Regions from separate parts of the Streptomyces sp. NBC_01537 genome, predicted to be linked through region 2. Evidence: riboswitches for the same ligand, from Rfam matches in the RefSeq annotation. Region 2 holds a riboswitch; the other holds the start of a gene.
The links. A riboswitch is a leader RNA that binds a small molecule or an ion and turns the genes downstream of it on or off. The one in region 2 is predicted to bind glycine.
Positions count from the first base shown of each region.

Region 1 (3,403 bases), 6.0 Mb from region 2:
CGACTCCAGCTCGCCGCAGGTGTCGCCCGCGGTGACCGTGGCGCCGACCTCCGGGAGCTGTACGTACACGACGTCACCGAGTGCGTCGGCGGCGTGCGAGGTGATGCCCACGGTGGAGACTCCCGCCTCGGCGGCGGAGACCCACTCGTGCTCCTTGCTGTAGCGCAGCTGCTGGGGGTTGCTCATGACCTGATTCTCCTGGATGAGGTGGTGTGCTCGCGAAAAGGGTCAGCGGGTGCGCTTGTAGAAGGGCAGGGCCACGACGGCGTACGCCTCGTGGCTGCCGCGGATGTCCACCGCGACCCCCTCCGTGCCGGGCGCGGCATACTCGGCGTCCACGTACGCCATGGCGATCGGCCTGCCCAGGGTCGGGGACGGGGCGCCGGAGGTGACCTCGCCGATCACCGTGCCGTCGGCCGCCACCACCGGATAGCCCGCCCGGGGGACCCGGCGGCCCTCGGCGACCAGGCCGACCAGCTTGCGGACGGGACGGCCGGCGGCGGCCTCCAGGGCTGCACGCCCCACGAAGCCGCCGGGCTTGTCGAACTTCACGACCCGGCCGAGTCCGGCGTCGAAGGGGGTGAGGGCGGCCGTCAGCTCGTGCCCGTACAGCGGCATGCCGGCCTCCAGGCGCAGCGTGTCGCGGCAGGACAGGCCGCAGGGCACCAGCCCCACTGGGGCGCCGGCCTCGGTGATGGCCTGCCAGAGCTTCTCGGCGTCGGCCGGGTCCACGAAGAGCTCGAAGCCGTCCTCGCCGGTGTAGCCGGTGCGGGCGATCAGTGCCTCGACGCCCGCGACGGTCCCGGGCAGCCCGGCGTAGTACTTGAGGCCGTCGAGGTCGGCGTCCGTGAGGCTCTTGAGGATCCCGGGGGACTCCGGGCCCTGGACGGCGATCAGTGCGTATGCGTCCCGGTCGTCCCGTACGTCCGCCTCGAAGCCGGCGGTGCGGGCGGTGACGGCGGGCAGGACGACGGCCGCGTTGGAGGCATTGGCGACGATCATGAACTCGGTCTCGCCGAGCCGGTAGACGATCAGGTCGTCGATGATCCCGCCGTCCTCCTGGCAGATCATCGTGTAGCGGGCCCGGCCGACCGCGAGCGCGGAGAGGTGGCCGACCAGCGCGTGGTCCAGGGCGAGGGCCGCCTGTGGGCCGGTGACGGTGATCTCACCCATGTGGGAGAGGTCGAAGAGCCCGGCGCGCGTGCGCACCGCGGTGTGCTCGTCGCGCTCGCTGCCGTAGCGCAGCGGCATGTCCCAGCCCGCGAAGTCGGTCATGGTGGCACCGAGCGCGCGGTGCAGCGCGTCGAGCGCGGTACGGCGCGGCGGGGTACTGGTCATCGAACGGGCTCCCAATGCAGGCGTGGCGAGGCTGATCCTCCCCATCTGTCATCGGAACCTGAGAGGTTCACCTGGACCCCTGAAAGGGTCCCGGTTTGCACCTTGGGTGGGGCGGCGCCGGATCACGGCCGCTGCCCGCTTTTCAGATGTGCCTCGTCCGCGCGGTGACTGTGCCTGAGAGATTCAAGGGAGGACTTGCTCCTTCGGCGCCCGCCGGTTGCGTCTGCACCCGGCTGGGACTCTCCCGCGCGGCCTCGAACGGCCTGTATGAGATTGAGGCGCTCATCATTGCACGCCCGTCCCGGATCCGTCTTGGCTCCGTCCCGATCATGTCCCGAAGGGGCCCGGATCATAGGGAAGTCATTGGTCTCCCCATTACCATTTCTTGAACAAAGCTCGACCGGGAGGGCGATCGCTGTGCTGGTGCGATGGAGCGGTGCGTACGCGTCGGCCGCCGGGGGCATGACCGTCCCCGGCCAGGCCCTACGAATCACGGTCCCGGCCCCGTCGAGAGTGCGGCCGGGGCGTCGTCTGACGGACCTGCGCGGCCGCGCGGTGCGCACCCTGAGCTACCCCGCCGGCGATGTGCTCGTCGTCTCCGGCCTGCCCGGCGGCGGCAAGAGCACCCTCATGCGGCGCGCGGCCGGCGCCCGGCTGATCGACTCGCAGGACGTACGCCTGCGCTGGGCGGCCCGCATGCCGCGCCGGCTGCCCTACGCCGTCTACCGCCCGCTGGTCCGGATCGCCCACTACGCGGGCATGCGGCGGGCGCTGCGCTCCGGCGAGAGCGTCGTCGTCCACGACTGCGGCACGCTGCCATGGGTACGGAACTGGCTCGCCCGCCAGGCGGCCGGGCGCGGCCGGGGCATGCACCTGCTGCTGCTCGACGTGCCGGAGGAGGCGGCCCGCGACGGGCAGCGCTCGCGCGGCCGCGGGGTGTCCGCGTACGCGATGGCCAGGCATCGCAGGGCGTCCCGGAGACTGCTGGCGGCGGCGCGGGCCGGGGGGCTCCCGGGTGCGTGCGTCTCGACGGTGCTGCTCGACCGCGCCGCGGCCCGGGCGCTCGACGCCATCACGTTCGACGTCTGAGCGGCCCGGGCCGCGGCGGGGATGCGGTGATGCGGGTTGTGCGGGTCGTGCGGGTCAGCCCATGCTCGCGGCGATCTGAGGAGCGGCCGGGACCGCCGGGACCGCCGGGGCATCCGGGACCGCCGGAACCGCGGGATCGGCCGGAACGGCCGGATCCGCCGAGGTTTCCGGAGCCACCGGAAGGTCCGGGGTCGCCGGGAGCTGGGGAGCCGAATCCGGAGTCCCCGGGGCCTGCGGATCCTGCGGGACTGACGGCGCCTGCGGGACCGCCGGCGCCTGCGGGACCACCGGGGCCTGCGGGACCACCGGGGCCTGCGGGTCGGCCTGCGTGACCGGCGGGTCGTCGGAGCGCAGGGCGCGCGACAGGGCCGGGGCGGCCGGTGCGGCCGGTGCGGCCGGGGCGTCCAGGGCGACCGGCAGCGGCAGACCCGACAGGAGCGCCCCCGGCAGGGCCGCCACCAGCGCGGGCACCGTGGTCGTGAGGGCCACCAGGTCCAGCGGGAGCTTGGTGACCATGGACGTGATGGTGCCCACGTCCTTCTTCGCCAGCGCCGCCACCAGCTGGGTGACGTCGCCGGTCAGGACGTCCAGTGCTGCCTTGACCTTCGCGAGCGCGTCATCGATGGGGGCTGCCGCGTCCTCCTGGCTCTGCGAGGAGTCGGCGGGCTTGGCGGGCTTGGCGGCCTTGGCCTTCTCGATCACGGCGCTGAGCCGGTCGGTCGCTTCCTTGAGGCTGCTCTGCAGCTCCTTGAGCTTGTTGGCATCCGGCGCCTGGGCCTGGGCCTCCTGGCCCAGTTTGCCCGCGAGGGACAGCGTGTCGCCCACCGCCATGACCGCCTCGGCGGGGGTGGCGGAGTCCGGGACCGCCACGACCGCGGCCGTACGGGTCGGAGCGTGGACCGCCGCGTCCGCGACGCCGGTGACGCCCAGGATGAGCGATCCGGAGAGCGAGGCGGCTATGGCAGTGGCAGCGATC
Region 1 covers NZ_CP109392.1:2,887,900-2,891,302, reverse strand. The annotation lists gene gcvH (glycine cleavage system protein GcvH) at 1-186, opposite strand, end outside; gene gcvT (glycine cleavage system aminomethyltransferase GcvT) at 229-1,338, opposite strand; glycine riboswitch at 1,491-1,595, opposite strand; gene OG607_RS13260 (AAA family ATPase) at 1,756-2,427, shown strand; gene OG607_RS13255 (hypothetical protein) at 2,482-3,403, opposite strand, start outside.
Region 1: another riboswitch for glycine. It lies ahead of gcvT (glycine cleavage system aminomethyltransferase GcvT); the one in region 2 lies ahead of gcvP (aminomethyl-transferring glycine dehydrogenase).

Region 2 (3,403 bases):
TGCGATGGCGTCGGGGCTGGACGACCGGCCGGTGGTCGCGGAGAGGGAGAGCAAGTCGATCTCGGTCGAGGACACCTTCGACGTGGACCTGACGGACCGGGTCCGGGTGCGGACCGAGCTCGACCGGCTGGCCGACCGGTGCGTGAAACGGCTGCGGGGCGCGGGGCGGTCCGGGCGGACGGTGGTGATCAAGGTCCGTCGGTACGACTTCAGCACGCTGACGCGGTCCGAGACGCTGCCGGGGCCGACGGACGACCCGGCGGTGGTGCGGGAGACGGCGGGCCGGCTGATCGAGGCCGTCGACACGACGGGTGGGGTCCGGCTGCTGGGCGTGGGCGTGGCGGGGCTCGCGGACTTCACCCAGGAGGATCTGTTCGCGCAGGCGGCGGGTTCCGTCCTCACGGACGAGCCGGTCGACGGCGCCGAGCCGGTGGTGGCGGAGGAGGAGCCGGTCGCTCCCGCGCGGCGCTGGATGCCCGGCCAGGACGTGCGGCATACGGAGTACGGGGCCGGGTGGGTGCAGGGGAGCGGGGTGGGGCGGGTGACGGTGCGGTTCGAGGAACCGTCGTCGTTGGTGCCGGGGCGGGTACGGACCTTCGCGGTGGAGGATCCGGAGCTGGAGCCGTCGGATCCGTTGCCGCTGGTGTAGGTGCCGGCTGCCGTCGGGGAGAGGTCAGTCCTCGGTCGCCAGTTTGCCGAAGTCGTGGTCGGGCCGGGGGCCCGCGGGCGGGAGTTCCAGGCCGTAGTGGTGGTAGAGCTGGAGCTCCTGCTCGGGGGAGAGGTGGCGGCCGACGCCGAAGTCGGGGGCGTCCTTGATGAGGGCCTTGTCGAAGGGGACGACCAGGTGGTCCTCGACGAAGGCGCTGGGCTCCAGGGGGACGAAGGCGTCACGGCTGAAGAGCCCTGTGCGGACGGCGGCCCATTCGGGCTCGCCGGTGGCGTCGTCGAGGTAGACCTCGTCGACGGTGCCGATCTTGACTCCGTTGATGTCGAAGGCCCTGCGGCCGATGAGGCTGCGCGGATCGATACCGGTCTGCACGGTTCCTCCAACTGATCGTGATTGTTCCTATTTAGTCATGAAAGACACCTTCTGTCACATGTCGGCGTCAGGAGTCGCGCTGGTAGGCTGGCAGCGGCCGCAGACCCCATGCGGGAGAGTCCCGGTAGCGCAGGTCAGCCGGGCGCCGAAGGAGCAAATCCTCCCCGGAATCTCTCAGGCATCCGTACCGCACGGGTGAGGTCACTCTGGAAAGCAGGAAGGGTCCGAGGGCAGCGTCGCCCCGGGTGCTGCCTCACCGACGGTGAAAGCCGTTCCGTGGATTCAACGCGGGACGGTGAAGCTCTCAGGTTCAGATGACAGAGGGGGAGGCCCAATGGAGTCAGACCAGCGCGTCAGACCAGGAGGCCTCCGCAGATGACCGCCAACCGAATCCCGCTCTCCGAGCTGGAGCGCGGCATTCCCTTCGCCGACCGCCACATCGGCCCCGACGCGCCCGCGCAGGCGAAGATGCTGGCCCAGGTCGGCTACGGCTCGCTGGACGAGCTGACCGCCGCCGCGGTGCCGGACGCCATCAAGAGCGCCGAGGCACTGAGGCTGCCGGCCGCCCGCACCGAGGCCGACGTACTGGCCGAGCTGCGCTCGCTCGCGGACCGCAACCAGGTGCTGCACCCGATGATCGGCCTCGGCTACTACGGCACCTTCACGCCGCCGGTGATCCTGCGCAACGTCATGGAGAACCCGGCCTGGTACACGGCGTACACGCCCTACCAGCCGGAGATCTCGCAGGGCCGCCTGGAGGCGCTGCTGAACTTCCAGACGGTGGTCGCCGACCTCACCGGGCTGCCGACCTCCGGCGCGTCCCTGCTGGACGAGAGCACGGCCGCCGCCGAGGCGATGGCGCTGGCCCGCCGGGTGGGCAAGGTCAAGGACGGCGTGTTCCTGGTCGACGCCGACACCTTCCCGCAGACCACGGCGGTGATCCGGACCCGCGCCGAACCGACCGGCGTCGAGGTGGTCGTGGCCGACCTCTCCGCCGGGATCCCGGCGGAGATCGCCGAGCGCGGTGTCTTCGGTGTCCTGCTGCAGTACCCGGGCGCCTCCGGCGCCGTACGCGACCTGAAGCCGCTGATCGAGCAGGCCCACGGTCTCGGCGCGATCGTCACGGTCTCCGCCGACCTGCTGGCGCTGACCCTGCTGGCCTCGCCCGGCGAGCTGGGCGCGGACATCGCGGTGGGCACCACCCAGCGCTTCGGCGTCCCGATGGGCTTCGGCGGACCGCACGCCGGATACATGGCGGTGCGCGCGCAGTTCGCCCGCAGCCTGCCCGGCCGCCTGGTCGGCGTGTCGGTCGACGCGGACGGCAACAAGGCGTACCGGCTGGCCCTGCAGACCCGCGAACAGCACATCCGCCGCGAGAAGGCCACCAGCAACATCTGCACCGCGCAGGTGCTGCTCGCCGTCATGGCAGGGATGTACGCGGTCTACCACGGCCCGGACGGGCTGAAGGGCATCGCTCGGCGCACCCACCGCTACGCCGCGATCCTCGCCGCGGGCTTGCGCGCGGGCGGCGTGGAGGTCACCACGGACACCTTCTTCGACACGGTCACCGCCCGCGTGCCGGGCCGGGCCGCCGAGGTGGTGGCCGCCGCCCGCACGGCCGGGGTCAACCTGCGGCAGACGGACGCCGACCTGGTCGGCATCGCCTGCGACGAGACCACGGGCCGTGAGCAGCTGGCCGCGGTCTGGGGCGCGTTCGGTGTCGCGGGCGAGGTCGAGGAACTGGACGCGGCCACCGAGGACGCCGTCCCCGGCGCTCTGCTGCGCACCGACGACTACCTCACGCACCCGGTCTTCGCGCAGCACCGCTCCGAGACCGCGATGCTGCGCTACCTGCGCCGCCTCGCCGACCGTGACTACGCGCTGGACCGGGGCATGATCCCGCTCGGCTCGTGCACGATGAAGCTCAACGCCACGACCGAGATGGAGCCGGTCACCTGGCCCGAGTTCGGCGCGCTGCACCCCTTCGCGCCGGCCGAGCAGGCGCAGGGCTATCTGACCCTCATCCGTCAGCTGGAGGACCAGCTCGCGGAGGTCACCGGCTACGACAAGGTCAGCCTCCAGCCCAACGCCGGTTCCCAGGGCGAGCTCGCGGGCCTGCTCGCGGTCCGCGCGTACCACCGGGCCAACGGTGACACGCAGCGCACCGTCTGCCTCATCCCGTCCTCCGCGCACGGCACCAACGCCGCGAGCGCGGTGATGGCCGGCATGAAGGTCGTGGTCGTGAAGACCAGCGACGACGGCGAGGTCGAGATCGCCGACCTGCACGCCAAGATCGAACAGTACGCGGACGAACTGGCCGTGCTCATGGTCACCTACCCGTCCACGCACGGCGTGTTCGAGGAG
Region 2 covers NZ_CP109392.1:8,888,331-8,891,733, forward strand. The annotation lists gene OG607_RS40810 (DNA polymerase IV) at 1-649, shown strand, start outside; gene OG607_RS40815 (PRC-barrel domain-containing protein) at 674-1,039, opposite strand; glycine riboswitch at 1,141-1,239, shown strand; gene gcvP (aminomethyl-transferring glycine dehydrogenase) at 1,415-3,403, shown strand, end outside.